Regions from separate parts of the Streptosporangium sp. NPDC001681 genome, predicted to be linked through region 4. Evidence: riboswitches for the same ligand, from Rfam matches in the RefSeq annotation. Region 4 holds a riboswitch; each other region holds the start of a gene.

Region 1 (5,301 bases), on a different contig from region 4:
CCTTCACCGTGCCCGCCGACCGGACCGCGTTCACCGGGCGCGACCTGCGGCGTATCGTCGAACCGGGGGACCTTGAGGTGCTCGTGGGCACGTCGGCGTCCGACCTGCCCTGCCGGGGCCACATACGATTGACCGGCCCGCTGCGTCACGTCGGCCTGGGCCGCCGACTGGTCACCCGTGTGGATGTGGAACCGATACCGGGCTCTTCCGCCACACAGCAGGGAGGAACAGATGCCGGCCAGTCCTAAACGGGCCACGCTGGCCACGGTCGCGGCCTCGGCGGGCGTGTCGGTCGCGACCGTGTCGAAGGTGCTCAACGGCCGAGGTGACGTCTCCCCGGTGACCCGCTCCCTCGTGGAGTCGTTGCTGGAGCAGCACGACTACGTCGCGCCGCCACAGCGCCGCCGGGGCGACGCGGCCGTGCCGGACACGATCGAAGTGGAGCTGGACGCCGATCTCAACGCGTACTCGACCGAGATCGTCCAGGGCGCTGTGCAGGCCGGGGCCGAGGTCGACGCGGCGATCGTGGTGAGCATCCGGACGAACGCCGACCGCGCCGGAGCCTGGGCGCGCGGCCTGGTCACGGCCGGACGGCGGGCCCTGATCGCCATCACCAGCGAGTTGACCGCCGGGCAGCTCGCCGCCCTGTCCCGCGTGCGGTTGCCACTGGTCGTGATCGACCCGCTGAACCTGCCGCAGACCAGGGGGGTCACCAGCGTCGGCTCGACGAACTTCGCCGGGGGCCTGGCCGCGACGCAGCACCTGCTCGCGCTCGGACATCGGCGCATCGCCTACCTCGGCGGCCCGGCCACCGCCGCCTGCAACCAGGCCCGGCTACACGGCTACCGCGCCGCCATGGAGGCCGCAGGCGCTTCGGTTCCTCCGGGTTACGTACGGGCGGGGCACTTCCGCTACCAGGAGGGTGTGACGGGCGGCGCGGCCCTGTTCGACCTGCCTGAGGTCCCCACCGCCATCTTCACCGGCTGCGACGACATCGCGCTCGGCGTGCTGGAGGCGGCCAGGGCGCGAGGGTTGCGCGTGCCCGAGGACCTCAGCATCGTCGGCTTCGACGACACCCAGGTCGCCTGCATGGCCTCGCCCCCGCTGACCACCGTACGCCAGCCGCTGCGAGAGATGGGCGGCGTCGCCGTACGCACGGCCCTGCGCCTGGCGGCAGGCGAACGAGTCGACTCCCACCACGTCGAACTCGCCACCGAACTGGTGGTACGCGCTTCCACCGCCCCCGTCCCACCCGAGGGCTCCACCGGCCGCAACTGACCCGCTTAGGGCCGCCCACCGGGGGAGCGCGTGCGTCTCGGCCGCGGAGGTTGTGAGTTCCGGGCCGTCCTCAGCCCCGCGTGAACGACCTGCGGCGATCTCCTAGAAGGCGTTCTGAGCTGGGCTTTCGGCGTTCATTGGTTCTCATCGTTTCCTGCTGCTTCTCGTACCCATGTGCCCTGGATGTGCCCTGCCCTCCTCGGTCTGAGTGATTCCGGACGGCCACCGCGCCGGGCCCGACACAATCGTCTTCTGTGGATGTCCACTCGCGTCCAGGGACGGTGTCAGCACTTCCGTTAGCAGGGTCATGCGCAGTGCAAAGGCTATGTCGGACCCGATCGCTACTCTCCCGCACATGGCAGTCCCCGAGATCATCCCCATCAGCTACGAACCCGACTACCACACCGACACCATCGGCCATTGGGAGGGCGGGCAGTTCCTCGGCTCCGTCGTCGCCGCCTTCCCCGAGGGCTACACGCACACCGACGACTGGCAGGCGCACAAACGCTGGCACGCCGTCCTGCACACCTTCGACGCCGCCGGCCACCACCTCGACTCCCGCATCGAGCGCACCGGGACCGACGACAACCACCGGGCCGCCGTCGACGCAGCGCAGGAGCGGCTGAAGCAGTGGCTCGATGCCCTCCCCGGCCTCCGCTTCGGCGACATCGCCATCCGGCCCTTTCGCCGCGAAGTCGACGGCGTGCTCTTCGGCCTCGTCATCGAGACCTTCGAAGGCACCGAACACGCCGAGCTCTACCCGAACAACCTCGGCTTCTACGAACCCTGGGACGGCTTGTACGACACCTGACCACCAGATCCGTAGGGAAGGGCAGATACCTCGCCAGCGGCATCTCGCCCTGCTCAGGTGGTGGTTGCGGGTCGGTGGTGTGTGATCGTGTAAGCCATCTCCGCCCTCGGGCTCCAACCCGCGTCGAAGGAGTGGTAGCGGCTCTCCCACTCCGGGCTCAGGATGGCCTCCAGCACCGCCATGGACCGGCACAGGTCGCGGAGCATCGGGACACCGGGCAGCAGACGGGCCACATCGTGATCAGTCATACGCCCATCCAATCGAACGCCAGTGACTGAATCGTGCCGGGTCTCGGGGACCTCGCTGTGTCCTGAGAGGGGATTACAGCGAGATCACCGCAGTTCAGGAGCCTGGCGGCTCAGTACATCGAGATGTGCGGGTGGTCGTAGTGGTTGGCGGTGATGCCGCCGCGGTTGGACATGGTTCTCCAGCCGGAGCCGTGGTTGATGCGCTGGCGCCAGATCACGTACTTCACTCCGAGCTTGGACTTGTTCTTGATGGCCCAGGCGGCGATCTCGTCGCCGAGCCGGAGGTTGGCGGCTGAGGGCATCGTGCCGCCGGTGCTCATCATGAAGTCGCAGGCGCGGCCGAGGGGGTGCTCGCCGCCGTCGTTCGCGGACCGGTAGCAACCGACGGCGTACGGGAGGTCGAAGCGTCTCTTGACGGCCTCACGCATGATCCGGGTCCGGTCGGTGATGTTGTCGGCGCCGGTGGGGAGTTGCGGGGCCCAGCTGCCGTCGGCGCGGCGCCCGGAGCCGACGGGGGCGAGCTGGTCGAGCCTGTTCTTGATGTCCTTGATCAGATCTTCGACCTCGTCACGCTGGGTCTGCATCTCCTTGGCCTCCTCCCTGATTTCGTCGGTGAGCCTGGCGGCCGTCTCGGTCGCCCTCTTCCTGCGTTCGAAGCTCTCGGCGAAGCCCTGCAGGTGCGCGCTCTGCTGGGCGGTGAGCTGCTCCATCACCGCGGCTCCCCCCATGTCGTCGGCGAACAGCAGCGCGGGCAGGCCTCCGATGCTGCTCTGGTAGCGGAGCTGGACTATGGAGTCGACCTGCTTCTCCGCCCTGGCGTAGAGGTCGGAGGCCCTGGCCAGGTTCTGCTTGGCGACGGCTTCGGCCTTCTGCGCCTTCTTGAGGGACTCGCGCTTGGCCGCGTATGCCTCGATCAGCCCGTCGACCTTCTTGCCGAGCTTGGCCAGCTCGGCGCGGAGCTTGGCCTCGGTCGGCTTGGGCTCCGCGCTTCCCGCGGTGGGGGCACCGAGGGTGAACATGGCGACCAGGCTCAAACAAAGGGCCAGAACCGCATGCCGACGGAACGTGGGGGACGGGGCCGCCACGAACTCTCCTCTCCTTCCGCCTACCGGGTTAGCTGACGGGTTCGGGCTGGAGAACGCCCTTCCACCGAAGTGGTTTCACCCCAGGTGCGGTGGTTCCCCGGCTCCCGGGCGATGCGCCTGGGATTAGGCATATCGGCTGTTGCAGCCGATGTGGGAAGGATAGTAGTGGTAAACACAGGGTCACGCGACTTCAAGACGAGACCAATTGGTGATTAGTTCGTGACAACAGAGCGCAGAAGGTGTGCTGTCTCCTCGGGCAGCACGTCGTTCACGAAGGCACCCATGGCCGACTCGGAGCCGGCGAGATATTTCAGCTTGTTCGGCGCGCGGCGGATGCTGAACAGCTCCATGTGCGTGTACGACAGGTCACGACCGGTGTTGACCGGCGCCTGGTGCCAGGCCGCGATATAGGGCATCGGCACACCGAACAACGCGTCGAGGCGGCGGAGCACGTCGGTGTAGAGCGGTCCGAACGCCGCGCGCTCCGCGGGCTCCAGCCCGACCAGGTCGGGGACCTGCCGGTGGGGGTAGAGATGAACCTCCACCGGCCAGCGCGCCGCGGCCGGGACGAACGCCGTCCAGTGCTCGTTCGAGGCCACCACCCGGACCCCGGCCTCCCGCTCCGCGGCGAGCACGTCGGCGAACAGGTTGCCGCCGGTCCGCTCCCGGTGGCGCCCGGCCGCCCCGAGGGTCAGCTTGGTGCGCGGGGTCACGTAGGGGTAGGCGTAGATCTGGCCGTGCGGGTGGGCCAGGGTGATGCCGATCTCGGCTCCCCGGTTCTCGAAACAGAACACCTGCTCCACGCCCGGCATCGCCGACAACTCCGCCGTACGGTCGATCCAGGCCTCCATGACCAGCTCCACCTGCTCGGGGGGGAGCATCGCGAACGAGGAGTCGTGCTCGGAGGTGAAACAGACCACCTCACAGCGACCGATCCCGGGACGGACCTCGCTCAACCCGCCGACCTGCTGATAGTCGCCCAGATAGGTGGAGAACGAGGGGAACCTGTTCTCGAAGACCACCACGTCGTAGGCCGCGGAGGGGATCTCGGTGAGGTTGCCGGAGGTGGAAGGGCAGAGCGGGCACTCGCTGGCCGGAGGCAGGAAGGTGCGGCCCTGGCGGTGTCCGGCCACCGCGATCCACTCCTCGGTCAGCGGGTCGTAACGCAACTCGGAGGCGGTGGGGCGGGGCGGCAGGTCGCGTCCGTCGACCGCTCCGCGGTCGGCGTCGTCGCGGCGGTCGAAGTAGAACAGCTCCCGGCCGTCGGCCAGATGGGTGATCGTACGCTTCATCGGCCGACGCTCTCGCTCTCCTGCTGTGGCTCTGTGATGATCAGCTCTCCCACCGAGGCGGCGAGCTCCTCGCGGGCCTCCTCGGCCAGGCCGGAGTCGGTGACCACGATGTGGGCCTGGGCCAGTTCGGCGATCGTGCTGATGCCGACCGTGCCCCACTTGGTGTGGTCGGCGAGCACCACCAGGCGGTGTGCGGAGGCGACCAGCTCACGGTTGGTCTCGGCCTCCAGCAGGTTGGGTGTGGTGAACCCGGCTCGGGCGCTCATCCCGTGCACGCCGAGGAAGAGGGTGTCGACGTGGAGTCCCCGGATCGCCGTGACCGCGACCGGGCCGACCAGCGCGTCGGAGGGGGTGCGGACCCCGCCGGTGAGCACGACCGTGCGATCGGCCCTGGGGGAGCGGTGGAAGACGTCGGCGATCCGGATCGAGTTGGTGATCACGGTCAGCTCGGGCACGTCGGTCACGTGGTGGGCGAGCGTCCAGGTCGTGGTTCCCGCGGAGAGTGCGATGGCGGTGGCGGGCCGGACGAGCCGGGCGGCCTGCTGGGCGATCGTCTCCTTCTCCGCCTGCTGGCGCGCCGACTTGGC
Region 2 (5,301 bases), on a different contig from region 4:
CACCTCGCGCATGTCGATAACCCAGTGATCGGAGACAGAAATGGGCAACATGGACATCTCTCTCAAGGAGATGATGGCGATCGACGGCGCCATCGGCGCGGTCATCGTCGACTACAACAGCGGGATGGCGCTGGGCGCGCTCGGCGGTTCCAAGGATCTCGACCTCCAGGTGGCGGCCGCGGGTAACACCGAGGTCGTCAAGGCCAAGATGCGGACCATGGAGTCGCTCGGTCTCAAGGACGGCATCGAGGACATCCTCATCACCCTCGGCACGCAGTACCACGTGATCCGCCCGCTCTCCGGCCGGAGCGGCAAAGGCCTGTTCATCTACATGGCCCTCGACCGGAACCGGGCCAACCTCGCGCTCGCGCGGCACATCCTGCGCGGCATCGAGGAGAGGCTCGAGGTCTGATCCTGCCGCGGCCCGTGCCCTTTCAGAAAGGGCACGGGCCGCGGCAGGGGCTCACCGCCCGGGCGTTACCGGGGCGGTGAGCTCATCGATCGCGCCGGACCTCAGCTCTTCTCGGCGACCGCCCTGCGGCGGAGATGGCCGGCGACCAGGTAGGTGGCACCGCCCGCGGCGAGCACTCCGACCAGGGCCAGGGTGGCGGCCGTGGTGGCGGAGGAACCGGCCGGGGTCGCGGCCGCCACCGGGGCGGTGGCGCCCAGGTCCCGGACACCCTGCTCGGCGGCCTTGGCATCGGCGCCGGACAGGGCGACCGGCTTGGCGGCGACGATCGCCCCGGGCGCGGTGAGGGGCTCGGACATGATCTTGGGCTTGGCGAACGTCTGGCTCACCTGCTGGGCCTTCACAGCCTTCTTGGACTGCTCGGCCTTGACCAGGACCGTCTGCGGAGGCTTCGCCGGGTTCGCGTCCCGGTAACGCCAGGCACCGGTGGAGAACGCCACGGGGTGGTTCTTCTTGCCCACGCCGTCACCCCACTTGGTGACCACGTACTTGACGTCGATGTGGCCCATGCCGCCGTTACCGTCCACACCGAGCGTGGCGGGGTTGAACCGGCCACCGGTCAGGTCGGCGAAGGTCTTGGCGTCAAGGTCGATCATGACGCCCACGTTGGAGGGCACGCCGGGACCGCGGTCACCGACGAAGAACTTGGCCTTCTTGCCCTTGTAGACGACGTAGCCCTCGGTGAACAGGGGCCAGCTCGGGCTGGCGATCATGCCCTTCTGCATCGGCTTGCCACTGGCCGGCAGACCGGTGTCGCCGGCCCGGCCCGAGGAGTCGTCCCAGAAGTAGGAGGCCCTGGTCGAGCCCTTGAGGAGCACGACCTCGTTGGCGGCCACCTCGGTGTCCGCGCCGGGGGAGGCGGCGGAGGCGGGGGCGGCGACGGCGGGGGAGGCGGGCAGCGCGGAGGCGACGCCGCCGGAGACGAGCACGCTCGCGCCGACGAGGGCGGCGGTGGTGAGACGGTTCTTGTACGAGAGGTTCTTGATCAGACCGTTCTTGGGCAGGTCAAAGGGAAGACGCATGAAGAAGGGGCTCTTTCACGAGGGAACGGGGCAGCCAGCTGCGACACACGGCAAGGGGTGCACTGGCGGGGACGCGCTCTTCGGAAAAGCGGCGTGGCGAGATCAGCGGATCGCTACGCGGAGCACGGTCCAGGTGCCACGCTCAGGCGCGGCGACGAAGGACAGAGATGAAGTTCAGGTGGTCGGCACGGGCAGGACGGGCACCGACGCGGTGACGCGGTGATCCATGAGGGGGATCTCCTCTCCAGCTCGTCTACCGGGTTAGCTGACGGGTTCGGGCGATGGAGTTGCCCTACCGCCGCACGTTCGCGGCGGATTCACCCCGGGAAAGTGGTTCCCCGGCTCCCTGGGCCCCGCGGGCCCGGTGGGATTCGACGTCGGCCGGCCGCTCCCTCTTGTGAAGGGCAGGTCGCCAACCGATATCCGTGGACACTACCCACCGAAACCGGACAAAGCAAAGCAAATGTCATGAAAACCCCAGAAGATCTACCTACAAGCTTCAAGAAAGCCCCATCGGAGACCCCGTCCCACCAACAACCGCCCTACCAGCGAGAACGTCTTGCCGATCTCGGGTTTCACACCCCGGAGACCCGTGTCCGAGGGCCTTCCGCGCCCACGAGGGGCCCAGTCGCGCGAGGGTGATCACACCCCGAGCCCCGTGCCCGAAGCCCTTCCACGCCCGGGGGGAGAGCATCCCCGAGGTAGATCCCCCTCAAAGATCCACATTGGGGAATCCGCGCTCCCCGAGGAAGCCCTCCCTTGACGAAGGGCACCCCGGGGCGGGCTCAGTCCCACCAGAACGACCAGGCGTTCCTGCCCTTGATCTGCTCGGCGTAGTCGATGAGGTTCCCCGCGCCCTGGATGATGCTGTCGGGGCAGAACGTCCAGTGCTCCGCGGCGACGTGCAGGGCGTGTTCCGAGGTCGTCGGGGGCGCGGCGACGCTGAGGTCGAGGGTGTTGAACCCCATCCCGACCAGCCGCACCCCGAACCTGTCCTCCCAGCTCCGTACCACCGCCGCGAGCGGGACCATCCACTCGTTGTGGTTCAGGGCGCCCTGCCAGCCCATGACGGCGAGGGCGTCGGCCCCGCGCTCGACCGCGACGAGTCCGAGCGGGGTCCTGCGCTCGGCCACCAGGCCCGCGTACCAGTCGGCGACCACGCCGGGATCGGCGGCGAGCCTTCCCGCCGGGGCCGGACCCGGACATTCGACTCCGAAGGGGTCGAGGATTTCGAGCTGGTCGATGTGAGCCTTGGCGATCCAGTCGGACCAGACCTCGGCCATGAACGCGGCGGCGTGGTAGTTGTCGATCTCGACGGCGGTGTCCGGGGCGATCTGACCGGCCGACCAGGGCTGCACCGAGTCCTCCAGCAGCACCGGCCACAGGCCGGAGTGCTCGTGCTGCGCCCGCAGCCGTGCCCAGTACTCACCTGAGACGGCCACCTCGCTGAGCCAGAACGCCGGACGGCGACGAAAGGAGAGCTGAGCGTAACCGGGGTCGGGCCACACCACGTCACCCGGTGGCAGGTCCACCGAGAGCTTCCGGCCCTCACCCTCGCTGCTTCCGTCGGCCCTGTCAGCGAACAACTGGCCCAGAACTGGCGGAAGCCTCCCACCCTCGCAATCGCTCATTCCTACCGATCCGATCCTGACCACGGACCAATTTTGGCCTGTCAACCATCCCGAGGGACAGTTCTGCCCTGGTCCAGGCAAAAATTATCGGTACAGAGGGGAACGGAGCCCGGCGGGTGTCAGTCCTTCACCGCCCCGCCCAGCCCGGCCACCAGCCTGCGCTGGACGGCCACGAAGAAGATCAGCACAGGAACGGTCATCAGCGTCGAGGCCGCCATGATGCCGCCCCAGTCGTTCTCGTCGGGCTTGAAGAAGACCAGCAGGGCCGAGGGCAGCGTCTGGTTGTCCCTGGCCGAGATGATGAAGGTCCTGGCGAAGATGAAGTCGTTCCAGGCCGTGATGAACGAGAAGACGCTCGTGGCGACCAGTCCCGGTGCGACGAGGGGAAAGAGGATCCGCCACAGGATCACCGGCCGGCTCGCGCCGTCGATCATCGCAGCCTCCTCCAGCGTCTCGGGCACCGCGGCCACGAACCCCCTCATCATCCAGACGGCGAACGGCAGCGAGAACGCCAGGTGGACCAGGACGAGCGAGCCCAGGGTGTTGAGGCCCACGCCGGGCACCACCCCGCCGAGGTCGCGGACGAGGAAGAACAGCGGGATGGTGAGCGCCTCCACCGGCACCATCTGCGCCACCAGGAACATGATCAGCACGGTGGTACGGAACCGGAAGCGGAACCGGGTCACCGCGACCGCGGCGAGAAAGGCCACCAGCGCGGACAGGACGACGACGGTCAGGGCGACACCCAGGCTGTTGAGAAGGTAGCGGCCGAAGTTCTCGCCACCGAGCACCCGCTGGAAGTGCTCGAAGGTGGGTGCCAGGGTCCACGGGCGCACCTGGAGTGACTGGATCTCCCCGGCGGGCTTGAGCGCGGAGAGCACCATCCAGTAGATCGGGAAGAAGGTGACGAACGCGGTGACCAGCGCCACGGTGTTGGCGACCAGGCGGGACCTGCTCACAGCTTCTCCCCCGTACGGTAGAGGGCTCGGATGTAGAAGAGGGTGACCGTGAGCAGGATCAGGGTCATGACGACGCCGATCGCCGCGCCAAGCCCGTACTCCGACGAGCCGAAGGCCGTCTGGTAGGCGTAGACGTTGAGCACCGAGTTCTGCCCCGCTATGCCGCCGCCGTTGGTCATCACATAGATCTGCGTGAAGATCTTGAAGTCCCAGATGATCGACTGAATGACCACGATCGTGATCAGCGGCCGCAGCATCGGCACGATGATCCGCCAGAACGAGTTCCACGCGGAGGCGCCGTCCAGGGCTGCCGCCTCCAGAACGGAGACCGGAATGGCCTGGATCCCGGCGTAGAGGGTCACCATGACGAATGGGAAGGAGTGCCAGACCACCGTGGCACCGACGACCCCGAAGGTCACCCATTTGTCGTAGAACCAGTTATAGCCCTCGATGCCCAGGACCTGGTTGACCAGGCCCAGGTCGGCGTCGAAGAGGAACATCCAGACCGTCGAGCCGGTCATGGCGGGCGCGGCCCAGGCGGCCATGGCCGCCAGCGACAGCAGCAGCCGGGGCACCCGGCCCGCCCTGGTGAGCACGACGGCGAGGGTCGCGCCGACGGCCAGCGTCGCGACCACCAGGGCCGCGGCGAACACCAGGGTCTGCGCCAGCACCGACCAGAAGCGCTGGTCGCCCAGGAGCGTCGCGTAGTTCTCGAAGCCGATGAACCTCGTCGGCTCTCCCCCGCTGACCTGGGCCTGCCGGTAGTCGAACACCGACAGCAGGCCGAGCATGTAGATCGGGTAGCCGAAGAGCGGCAGCAGCACGGCAGCAGAGGGCAGCAGGTAGAGCCACGGCCTGAGCCCGCCGCCGGGGCGCGGCACCGCCCGGCGGACCCCGGCCCCGGAGCCCGCCGTCGTCGTGGTGGCGGTGGTCATGACCGGCCGAACGCCGCCTTCACCGCCGCGGCGGCCTCCTCGGTGGCCTGCTCGACTGTGGACTGCCCCGTGGCGATCTTCTGCAGCATGGTCGGGATGACCTTCTGGTTGTCGATCTTCACCCAGGCCGGGTCGATCGGCACGAAGCGGGTGCCCGCCGCGACGGTGTCGAGGAACGGCTTGAGGAAGGGGTCCGAGGCCGCGAGCTCGTCCCGCGCGGAGGTCAGGGTGGGCAGGTTACCCATGGCCTCGTACATCTTGGTCTGGTAGGTCTTGCCACCCAGC
Region 3 (5,301 bases), on a different contig from region 4:
GCCTGCCCGACCAGGGAGACCATCCGCGAGACCCAGTCGCTCTCGTCACCGGGATGGAAGTAGTTGTCCCTGCACCAGCCGCCGTCCGGGTCCAGGAAGCGCCCCGCGGAAAGATCGTCGAGGGTGCCGAGCAGGCCGCTGTCCTCGAAGACCAGGTTGATCATCTCGGCGCCCACCCCGAAGTCCGACAGCACCAGCAGGGGCACCTTCTGGGCGATCGCCTCCAGCGCGGCGGTCGAGCTGACGGTGACGAACCCGGCCGCGTGGGCCAGGTGCTCGTGCATGGGCCCCACCGCGAAGCGCACGGCCCCGGCGCGCACCCTGCCCTCCTCCACGAGCGACTGCCACAGGCGCTGGTAGTGGTGGCGCTCATTGTGGGTCTGCCGCTCGCCGTCCAGAGCACGGAGCTTGACGACGACGTCCAGATCCGGCCGCCGCCCGGCCAGTTCGGCCAGGGCCAGCAGGATGCTCTCGCGCTCCTGTCTCCGCTTGGGCACCTTGGCCTGGGTGGCGAACACCACCCGGTCCCGCGGCCCGATGCGGGCGACCTCCTCCTGGCCTCGCAGAAACGGCAGCCGGGCCAGCCCCACCTGGCCGCCCCCGCCCAGCTCGCGGCCCATCGCCGAGAACTCCTCGACCTCCCGCCCGCTGTGCAGCACGAACAGCTCGCATCCGCTGCGGAACAGCCAGGCCTTCTCGGTGGCGGGGACGGAGATGCCGGGCAGGCCCGAGACGAACACCGGCCGTGGCCGCAACCCGGCCAGCACCTCGCCGACCAGCACGTCCACCACGGGCCCCGTGCAGGCGGCGAGCACCACATCGGGCCCGAGCCGCTCGGCGGCCCGGCGCAGCGCGCGGGCCGAGAGCACCGGCGGATCCGCCGCCGAGCCCGCGACCGCGGCACTGATCTGCGCCGGGGACGGGGTGATGGGGGTGCGGATGACCGCCAGTTCCCTCGTGCATCCCGAGGGCAGGTCCCGCAGCAGGCAGGCCGCCCACTTCAGGTAGGAGTCAGAGTCGGCCACGGCCAGGACCTTCAACGAGAACCTCCAACGGGGATCCCCCGCTTCATATCCGATTTCACATGGGCGGACCCGGCGCGGCTCGCATCCCGGGGCGGCACGCCACCGGCCTCCGGCCGCGGGGTCACGAGGTCACGAGGTCATGCCCCGGTGGCTCCCGTGTCGTGATGGGCGAACATCGACAGGTGGGAGCGGAGCGAGGGGGCCGCCTCCACCGTCCACCACTCGTCCGGGACGTCCACCGTCTCGACCGGGACGCCCCTGGCCGAGAGCAGGACCCGCAGGGAGGTGACCGCGGTGGACGGCAGGCTCAGTACCCGCTGCCCGGCGGCCAGCCCGCGCAGGGTCATCTCGGCGGGGATCCCACCGCCGTAGACGGTGATCCCGGGCTGCTCCCCGACCTTGGCGAGATCGTGGGGGTCCTCCCTGCGGTGCGGGAAGTAGGCCACCGGCCCGGCCGAGCCGAGAGCGGCCAGCCAGCCGAGGTAGTGGTCGCGGTGGATCAGGCCGTTGCGGACCAGCGAGGTGCCGAGGACGACCGTGAGCTCCTTGGGACGGGGCACGCGCAGCGGCTGCGACCGCAGCCAGGCGAAGTCGTGGGTGATCAGCTCGGCCCCTCTCGCCCGTACGGCCTTCGCCAGGTCCGCGGGAACGGGCAGCGCCGTGAAGATCGACAGCCGCCCCGAGCGGGCCGCGGCGCGCAACCTGAGTCCGGCCGCCGCGCCGAGGGCGGTTCTGAGCCGTCCCGCCTTCCCCCGGGCCCTCAGCAGGGGCGTACCCGCGTGGCCGACGAGCAACTCCAGGAGCCTGATGGTGGCCAGCCCGTCGTCGACGATCACGATACGGCCGGGGCGCCCGGTGAGCCAGCGGAACTGGACCTTGCCGGAGAAGGCGTCGCCCACCGCCCAGGTCACGCCCCGGCGCGGCCTGGGCATGTCCGGCCGAGCGGCGGTGAGCTCCAGGCCCGGCGGCAGGGTGAGGCGCCCGAGCTCGCGCCCGGTGACAGCCAGGGGGCGGAGCCTCGCCCTGGGCACGAGGTGGCTGCGGGCACCGAGCAGCCCCGCGTGGTGGGCCTCCACGACGCAGAGCATCTGCAGCGGGGATTCCACCCAGGCGATGGCCGAACCCTGATCCCGCGCGTGGTCTCGACCGTCCTCCACGCCGGGTGATGACCCGTTCACGACTGACCCAAGCTAACCCGGTGGCCTTAAGCGCCGGGGAACCACGGATGAACAGCCGCCCACGCGTGCTTGCGCGCGGTCTTTTCGATCGCAAGGCCACGATCTACCGTCGCTGGGCGGGCAAGGAGGCACTGGTGTGGTACCGGCTGCTCTTCACCGGTAAGCCACTGGATCGGGAGTTCGTCGAGGACACGGTCGACCGGTTCCTGCTCCCGCTGTTCCGCTCCTGGTCCGGCCAAGAGAGCTGAGGCCCGCCCTGCCGCCGGAGGGCCCCGGGGCCGCCGAATCTTGTTCGGGCCTTCCGGGGGAGCAGGACGCATCCGCTCCACACTTTTTACCATCGAATATTTGTTGCAAAGAGTTAAGGCCTGACACCCTTACCGGCGAGCCTCCCGATCACGCCATACCACCCCGGGTCAGGCGATCCACCGGCGGGTACCACACGGCTGGATCGCCGAGGAAACAGGGGATCCCGCCCGCGACGGGGCCGCGCCCCCGCCCGCCGCGACCGGCCGGAGGACGGGTGCGACCCGCCTCCTTCCCAGGCCAAGCGACCCCCCGTCGTACCCCCGCGACTTGGACGTATCACCAAGTCAGGGCAATGTGTCCTACTTGTAATCGTCTGTCCGAGTGACGTACGTTCGTCCTGTTCATGGCAAATGTCTGGGTCTGTATAGATCTAAGCATTGCCGTCACATTGCCCGACCGTGTTCCACCTGGGCGGAACCCCTCCGCCCGCGGTGAGCACGGCCGCCGAATCCGCGAAGTCTGCGGAACCGGGGAACCACGTTCCTGGGGTGAATCAGCGCGTTCTCGCGCCGTAGGGCACTTCCCAGCCCGAACCCGTCAGCTAACCCGGTAGGCGGCATGGAAGCGAAGCAAGGAGTCGAACCCCGGTATGACCAAGCACCGCCTCACCCCCACCTTCAGCGCCCCCCGCGTGGCGAGCGCCCTCCTGGGCGCCTGCGTCGTCCTGGCGACCGGCTCCGTGGGCTCCGCAGCCCTGGCCGACAGCCACACCGCTCTGAACCCGCCCGCCGAGACGAAGGTCTCCGAGGTCTCGCAGCACAGGCCCGCGAGAACCCCGCTCGAGATCGCGGCCGAGAGGCTGCCCAAGGTCTCCGCCGCGCAGGTCCTGGACCTCGCCTCCAAGCAGATCGGCGTCCGTGAGAACTCCCAGGGCGGCGGGACCAAGTTCCACTCGTGGTACATGTCCTCCCCACGCGCCAAGGAGACCGTCGCCCGTGACGGCGGCAGCATCCAGGGCTACGCCAACGCCCCCTGGTGCGCGATGTTCGTCTCCTGGGTCGGTGAGATGGCCGGCATCCGGCCCACGATGGGCTGGGACGCCTACACCGTCACCCACGCCAAGTGGTTCAAGAACAACCATCACTGGGGCACCACCCCCACTCCCGGCGCCGTCGTCTACTTCGACTGGGCCGGCGGCAAGAGCCTCGACGGCATCGACCACGTCGGCTTCGTGAAGAAGGACAACGGAGACGGCACGATCACCACGATCGAGGGCAACACCGGCAACGGCAACGTCGAGCAGCGCATCCGGCCCGTCTCCCAGGTCGTCGGCTACGGCTACCCCGTCTACGCCGACTGATCCACACCCGCCGCCCGCGTCATCCCCCATGGGGCGGGCACCCGACCCCCCGCCGGTGAACGCGGGCCGATCCGCACTCGCCCAGGGGCGCCGCTCGCTCGAGCGGCGCCCCTGACGGCGTTCCCCCGGCCGCCTTCGCGACTCCTTCGCATCGATCGTCCCGCCGTCGTGCCCCTTTCGCGGTGACGTCCAGCGGCCCGGTGGCATCCACGATGCCGCGAGAGTGTGCGCACTCCTCATCCCAGGCCCTGAACGCCTCATCGACACCGGCTCCATCGACGTCGGATTCGGGGTGCTCGCCGGATTCCGGGGTCCGCCAGAGGTTCCGGCGGTTCTCTCCGTTCAGCACGTTCCGGAACCGGCTTCGCTCGACCACGACCATGTGCCGGACCAGCCCGAGCAGGGACGGCTCCGAGGGGGGTACGGTCTTTTCTCCGAGCTGCTCGGCGGTCAGGCCCGCGATTTCATCGGTTACCTCCAGCGTGGAGACCCCCGCCTTCAGACGGGGGAGGAAACGCGGCACGGTGCCGCGTTTCTGAATGGGTTGCGTAGCCGTAGCCGTCCGCTCTCTGGAGCATGCGAACGTGGCGGTGGCCGATGCCCTGCACGGTGCCGTGCCGGGTGGTGATGTTGAAGCTTCCGGTGGTGCGGACGGCGACCCGGCCGGTGTGAACCCCGGCCTTCTTGCCTGCCGGGACGTTTGCCCGGACCAGGTCGCCGGTTTGGAAGCCGTGGTGCAGTTTGCTCCGTGGCCGGGCAAGACGGGGGAACCCGTATCGGTCGGGGACGGTGCGGGCGTAGGTGCCGCGACCGGTCGCCGTGACCACCAGGACCGTGGACGGCCAGGCAGTCACGCTCTCCAGTTCGCCGACGTGCAACGCGTCCAACGTGTGGGACTTCGGGGCGCCGGTGCGGGAGCGGTTCCATTTGGTGCGCCCGCCGGAGGCGCCTGCCACGGGCAGGCCGGTGGCCTCCAGCGCCTGCCACAGGGCCCAGCGGGTGGTGTTGACGGCGGCGGCGTCATGCAGTGGTGCTTTTGCCTGCTTGAGGATCTTCGCCAGGAGTGCGGGCTTGTCATTGAGGAACTCCTGCACGGGGGTGGCGTTCTTGGTCTGGTTGCAGCCGATGCAGGCCAGGGTCAGGTTGCTGACGCGCTCAGAGCCGCCCCGGCTGCGGGAGTGGATGTGGTCGAGGTTGAGCGGTACACCGCTCGCGCCACAGTAGGCGCAGGTGCGCCCCCACTTGGCCAGCAGGTATTCGCGGACCTCGTACCCGGCGAGGGTGCCCCGCTGGTAATCCACTCCTTCGAGCGGCCGCCCGGCCGACAGGGCGTGGGTGTCGAAGGAGACCTTCTCCACGTGCACAGCGGTCACGGGCGCCCACCGGGTCAGCCGCGCCACCCACGACATGGTGGTCTCGACGCGGTGACGCAGGGACGGCGCGAGCCACCCCTGCGGTTTGGTGCGGTTGAGGAACCGGGGGGAGCGGT
Region 4 (5,301 bases):
GTCGGGCTCGGCGCGCACCTTCGAATCCCGGTCGGGCGGTACCGGGTATCGCCCTCATCACCTCGCGAGCACCTCCTCACCGTCCCGCACGGCTCCGTGCCGGCGCGCGTGGGCGCGAGCACGGCACGCGGACGATGCCTGGGCGGACGGGGCGAATCCCCATGGGCCGCAAACCACGGGGTCCGTGCTCACGCTCCCCGTGCAATTTCGGACGGCTTTCTGCATAGCGCAGAAACTCCCTTTTAAGCATGTCCAATATCGCCTGACGCCCGCCGTCGGCATCCGATACTTCGCTAATGCCGCAAAGGTGCTCTTGGGGGCTTCCCATTTCAGAGTTTTCCGCGAGGTGCCGTCAAGGCGCCAGACGGCGTGGCCGTCGAAGAGTGCCAGGAAGAGATCGATTTTCCCGGGGAAAAGCGGGAAGCTCGCTTCCGCCGAGGATGCGGCCCCGCGGGTGCGCGCCGCCGCGGCGGTTCCGGCGAAACCTTGTTCTGCCAGGACTTCTGTTGTCGCAGCCAGGGGGGCACCTGCGGGCTCGTGCGGGGGCACGGCCGTGACTTAACCCCAAAGGCACTGACATATCATGAGTACTTCACGTAGCACCTAGTATGTCAATAGTGGGCGCGCGCTATGAAGAGTAGAACTTGACGACCTTTGAACAAGGCGTTTACCGTTCCTGGCGGACGGTATTCATTTCCGGCGTCTCGCGCCCGGTTTCCAGAGTGGGGGGAGTGACTCTTGATGGCATATCCAGAAGTGGATTCTCGCCATGGCGACAGCCCCCTGGGCATGAGTGATATCGGTCTCAGTGACGACGACCTCGTGCTGCTGGCTGAACTCGCCAAGGGCGTCACCGTCGACAGGGTGGGCCGCCGCCTCGATATCAGCGGCCGGACCGTCAGGCGCAGGCTCAGAGGCATCTGTGACCGCATCGGTGTCGCCACGGCGATCGAGGCCGTGGCCTGGGCGGCCCGCCGCCGCCTGATCTAGGCCCTGCCCTTGGCTGTTCTGCCCACCGCGGTCAGGGGGCGCCCCGCCGCGTTGCCGTCGGTCACCGCGGCACGCTGAGGCTTCCTCCTCCGCCCTGCAAGGCGCCACCTGACCGATCCTCGCCACGGCAGGACCCACCTGGCAGGGCTCACAGGCCCTGTCTCGCGGATACTCTGCCCACCGCGGTCAAGCCGGCGCCTCACCGCACCTGCGGGCACCGTCCGAGGGGCGCAAGTCTGCGGGGTACCCGTCTGACCGGCCCTCGGCACGGCAGGATTCGCCGCCCGGCCAAGGGCCGGGCGGCTCGCGATCCGTGACCGGCCCGGCTCAGCCGCTCAGTCGGCGATCCGCACCCCGCCGGCGAAGGGCCGGTTGTCGATCGTGGCGATGTGGATGACGTCACCCGTCCGGGGCGCGTGGACCATCAGGCCCGCGCCGATGTAGATCCCGACGTGGTGCAGGTCGCTGTAGAAGAAGACCAGGTCGCCCGGGCGCAGGTCGTTTTTGGAGATGTGGGTGCCCGCGGTCCACTGGTTGCCGGTGTAGTGCGGCAGGCTGATGCCGACCTTCTGGTAGGCCCACATGACCAGCCCGGAGCAGTCGAAGGAGTTGGGGCCCTCGGCGCCCCAGACGTACGGCTTGAGTTGCTGGGTGAGCGCCCAGCGGGCCGCCTCCGCCGCCTTGCCGCTGCCCACGATGGGCACGTCGACCTTCACCCGGGCACCCCTGTTGCTGACGGCCCTGGTGCGTACCTCGCTGAACAGGTCGCTCTCGACCCGCGCGACCAGTCGCTCGATCTTGCTGCGCTTGCCCTCGATCTCCTCCAGGAGCACCTTGACCTCTGAGGTCCTCGCCTTGGCGCCGGCCTGAGCCCGCTCGGCGGCCTCGATCGCCCGGCCGACCTGGGCGACCTCCTCGCTCTGCTGCTGCTGGAGGGCGTAGTTGGTGGTGGCCTGGTCGAGGAAGGTGTCGGGGTCGGTCGCCTGGGTGAAGGCGAGCCCGGAGTTCAGGCCGCCGGACATGTAGTTGCTCTGCGCGAGGAGGGTGGCCTTGGCACGCCGGGTCGCGAGCTCCGACTCGCTCGTCGCGAGGGTCTTCTTGGCGCTTTCCGCGGCTCGCTGGGCCTGCTTGAGCCTGACCCGCTCGCCGTTGTACTGCTCGGCGAGCGTGCCGATCTCCTCGTGCAGCTTCTCGGCCTGCTTGGCCAGTTGCTGGAGGCTGGGCTCGGGATCCGCCGTGGCCGAGACCAGGGGGGTGCCGAGGGTCATGATGGCGAACGCCAGGCCGATGACCGCCATGCGGCGACTCCGCCTCCGCGGCGCGCGTTCTCGACAGCGGGCGTCGCCGCCCGCGTGCTCTCCTGCGCGGTCGCGCATGCGCTTCACCAACGGGCTCCTCTCCTCGGCCGCCTACCGGGTTAGCTGACGGGTTCGGGCCGGAGGCAGCCCTACCGGGTGCACCGGTGGCACTCGGATTCACCCCGAAGGACGTGGTGGGTCCCCGGTTCCCCTGGTCGGGAGATTCGGCGGGTCAGGCTTTTACGTCTCTGACATCGAGCACGGAGATTAGTGCACTCGTGGTTCCTGCTCAACCAGAACTGCGAACTCAGTAGAGGTTTCGCAACTGAAATGTCACGGAAAGATCACATGCCAATATGATCAACATGGCCATTACGCTGCCTTTGCCTTCCTCGCGGCGGGCGCGGCGCGGGTCTTCCCAGGTCCGGGACCGTGCCAAAGATGAGCTGCGACACATTGGAGACGTCGTGCGCCCAGCGTGGTAATCCAACTACCAAGGGTCATGTGATGCCCCCGGGGCGAGAGTTAAGGATGAGCCGTAATTGAAGGCCGGAGAGGACGTACGCTGATCGGTCATGGAGCAGCTTGCGGAGCATTCTCCCGTGCCGTTCGCGAATCCCGGGAAAGAGGGGGAGCGGCGAACCGGATCCGAGGGAGAGGAGCGGGGGTCACCCGTTCCCGGCGCCACCCCGGCGGTCACGGTCCGCCGTGCCCGCACCCCGGACGTCCGTGCCATCAGGCGGCTCGTCGACACCTACGGTGGAGTCGGCCCGCGCCTGCTGGAGAAGGCCACCGTCACCCTGTACGAGGACATCCAGGAGTTCTGGGTCGCGACTGACGCGGAGGGGATAATCCTCGGCTGCGGGGCGCTTCATGTTCTCTGGGAGGATCTTGCCGAAATTCGGACCGTTGCCGTCGATCCGACCCGCAGGGGAATGGGAATCGGCCATCGGATCGTCTCGGTGCTCATCCGCACGGCCGCCGAGCTGGGCCTGCGCAGGGTCTTCTGCCTGACCTTCGAGGTCGGCTTCTTCGCCCGGCACGGATTTCAGGAGATCCAGGGCACACCGGTCGCCCCGGAGGTCTACGCCGAACTTCTCGCCTCCTACGACGAGGGCGTCGCGGAGTTCCTCGATCTGGAGCACGTCAAGCCCAATACCTTGGGAAACACCCGGATGCTGCTGCACCTGACACACGAGCCAGACTCTGATGACTTTAGAGATGACTGACGGGAAAGGTGACTGTTGATTCCTATGTCGATACCTTGTGCAGCAGCAAGCATGTGCGTCTGACATTTGCCACATGCGCAGTCTAAGTGAGGTGACGCGGTGAGCAACGGACAGCCGCCGTATCCACAGGATGATCCCGAGCGCAGTCGTACACCTTCGGGACAGCCGGATTACGGGCAGTACAACCCGGGGCGTTCCCCTGGCGAACCCGACCCCGATGTGACGATCATGGGATATCGGTCGGAGGGATCGCAGCCGAACACCGGCCCCGGGCAGACCCAGCCCGGCTATGGTCAGCAGGGCTACGGCCAGCAGCAGGGGTATGGGCAGCAGTCGTACGGCCAGCAGGGGTATGGGCAGCAGCAGTCGTACGGTCAGCAGGGCGGGACGGACGCGTACGGCCAGCAGCAGGGCTATGGCCAGCAGGGCGGGACCGGCGCGTACGGTCAGCAGCCCGGCTACGGGCAGCAGGCGTCCCACGAGCAGCCCGGCTACGGCCAGCAGCCCGGTTACGGGCAGCAGCAGCCGTCCCAGCCGGGTTACGGGCAGCAGCAGTACGGTCAGCAGCAGCCCGGCTACGGCCAGCAGCCCGGTTACGGCCAGCAGCAGCCGTCCCAGCCGGGTTACGGGCAGCAGTACGGTCAGCAGCAGCCCGACTATGGCCAGCAGCAGTACGGGCAGCAGCCCGACTACGGCCAGCAGCCGGGTTACGGCCAGCAGCCCGGCTACGGGCAGCAGCAGTACGGGCAGCAGGGGTACGGCCAGCCTTACGGTGGTCCCCCCGGCGCTCCCGGCCCGCTCGCCGAGTGGTGGCAGCGCCTGGTGGCGCGGATCATCGACGCGATCATTCTGGCGATCCCGGGGGTGATCATCAGTGCGGTGCTGACCGGCCTCCTGGTTACGGCTCCCAGTTTCAACCTCGCGACGGGCGCCAGCACCGACGGGAGCGGCGTCTTCCTCGCGAGCCTTCTCATCTCCCTGGTCAGCGCGGCGATCTACTTCGCCTACGAGTTCTTCATGATCAGTAGGGGTGGGCAGACCGTCGGCAAGATGGTCATGGGCATCAAGATCGTGCCCGTCGGCAGCACCCTGCCGCCGGGCGGGCTCAGTTCCGACGTCGCGCTCAAGCGCGGCGGTGTGTTCTTCGGCCCGCAGTTCCTGAGCTGGATCCCCCTCCTCGGCTGGATCGTCAACATCTTCAGCCTCGTGAACGTGCTGTGGCTGCTGTGGGACAAGCCCCTGCAGCAGGCGCTGCACGACAAGGTGGCCGGGACGGTCGTCGTCAAGATCAAGTAGTTCCGGGTAAATCGGGGCCGGCGGTTGAACCGCCGGCCCCGATTTCGCGCCCGGACCAGAAAAACGGAGACCGTTAGGGGTGGGTAACCGTCTCGGCCGCGGAAGCCACGGAAGCGTAAAAATCATTTGCCGCGCCATGGGCGACGCGGGGGGACTTATGATCGAACCCCGGCGTGCTCCGGCGGAATATTCGTGTTTGAGGCCGGACAAGGGGCTCAGGAGAGCCCGCAAGCCGCTATGAGACGCCAATGCCGGATCTGCCCCCGTCGAGGGTTCGCACACCAGTCATCGAATGGTGGGAGCGGCCCGCCTCCCGCATCCCCGGTGACGGCCCGCGGGTTTCTCTCCTTCACCTTCCGTCGCGCGTTCAGGGGTCTTCTCGCGGAGCTGGATCATGGGTGTGTGGTGTTGCCCGGGTTGTCCCGTGAGCCCATCGTCTTTGGTGGTTATACGGTCTACGACTATGTACTCCACGCCAGAGTGGGTCG

Evidence for each region. Region 4 has a riboswitch for cyclic di-AMP ahead of ABT130_RS25865 (C40 family peptidase). Riboswitches for the same ligand answer to the same signal wherever they lie in the genome.
Region 1: another riboswitch for cyclic di-AMP. It lies ahead of ABT130_RS37135 (coiled-coil domain-containing protein); the one in region 4 lies ahead of ABT130_RS25865 (C40 family peptidase).
Region 2: another riboswitch for cyclic di-AMP. It lies ahead of ABT130_RS39680 (hypothetical protein); the one in region 4 lies ahead of ABT130_RS25865 (C40 family peptidase).
Region 3: another riboswitch for cyclic di-AMP. It lies ahead of ABT130_RS21055 (CHAP domain-containing protein); the one in region 4 lies ahead of ABT130_RS25865 (C40 family peptidase).

Annotation. Positions count from the first base shown of each region.
Region 1 is NZ_JBEOZN010000119.1:19,184-24,484, reverse strand. Features, by position in the region: gene ABT130_RS37155 (beta-xylosidase/alpha-l-arabinosidase) at 1-248, shown strand, start outside; gene ABT130_RS37150 (LacI family DNA-binding transcriptional regulator) at 232-1,278, shown strand; gene ABT130_RS37145 (hypothetical protein) at 1,634-2,089, shown strand; gene ABT130_RS37140 (hypothetical protein) at 2,143-2,337, opposite strand; gene ABT130_RS37135 (coiled-coil domain-containing protein) at 2,448-3,356, opposite strand; cyclic di-AMP (ydaO/yuaA leader) riboswitch at 3,426-3,562, opposite strand; gene galT (galactose-1-phosphate uridylyltransferase) at 3,635-4,714, opposite strand; gene ABT130_RS37125 (DeoR/GlpR family DNA-binding transcription regulator) at 4,711-5,301, opposite strand, start outside.
Region 2 is NZ_JBEOZN010000139.1:10,848-16,148, reverse strand. Features, by position in the region: gene ABT130_RS39690 (roadblock/LC7 domain-containing protein) at 1-28, shown strand, start outside; gene ABT130_RS39685 (hypothetical protein) at 41-412, shown strand; gene ABT130_RS39680 (hypothetical protein) at 514-1,491, opposite strand; cyclic di-AMP (ydaO/yuaA leader) riboswitch at 1,727-1,878, opposite strand; gene ABT130_RS39675 (DUF4253 domain-containing protein) at 2,277-3,077, opposite strand; gene ABT130_RS39670 (carbohydrate ABC transporter permease) at 3,242-4,081, opposite strand; gene ABT130_RS39665 (carbohydrate ABC transporter permease) at 4,078-5,016, opposite strand; gene ABT130_RS39660 (extracellular solute-binding protein) at 5,013-5,301, opposite strand, start outside.
Region 3 is NZ_JBEOZN010000044.1:487-5,787, reverse strand. Features, by position in the region: gene ABT130_RS21070 (DUF6716 putative glycosyltransferase) at 1-1,025, opposite strand, end outside; gene ABT130_RS21065 (hypothetical protein) at 1,163-2,203, opposite strand; gene ABT130_RS21060 (TetR family transcriptional regulator C-terminal domain-containing protein) at 2,251-2,451, shown strand; cyclic di-AMP (ydaO/yuaA leader) riboswitch at 2,945-3,083, shown strand; gene ABT130_RS21055 (CHAP domain-containing protein) at 3,102-3,812, shown strand; gene ABT130_RS21050 (mycothiol transferase) at 3,832-4,335, opposite strand; gene iscB (RNA-guided endonuclease IscB) at 4,277-5,301, opposite strand, start outside.
Region 4 is NZ_JBEOZN010000061.1:174-5,474, forward strand. Features, by position in the region: gene ABT130_RS25860 (helix-turn-helix domain-containing protein) at 790-990, shown strand; gene ABT130_RS25865 (C40 family peptidase) at 1,326-2,288, opposite strand; cyclic di-AMP (ydaO/yuaA leader) riboswitch at 2,381-2,528, opposite strand; gene ABT130_RS25870 (amino-acid N-acetyltransferase) at 2,864-3,517, shown strand; gene ABT130_RS25875 (RDD family protein) at 3,746-4,813, shown strand.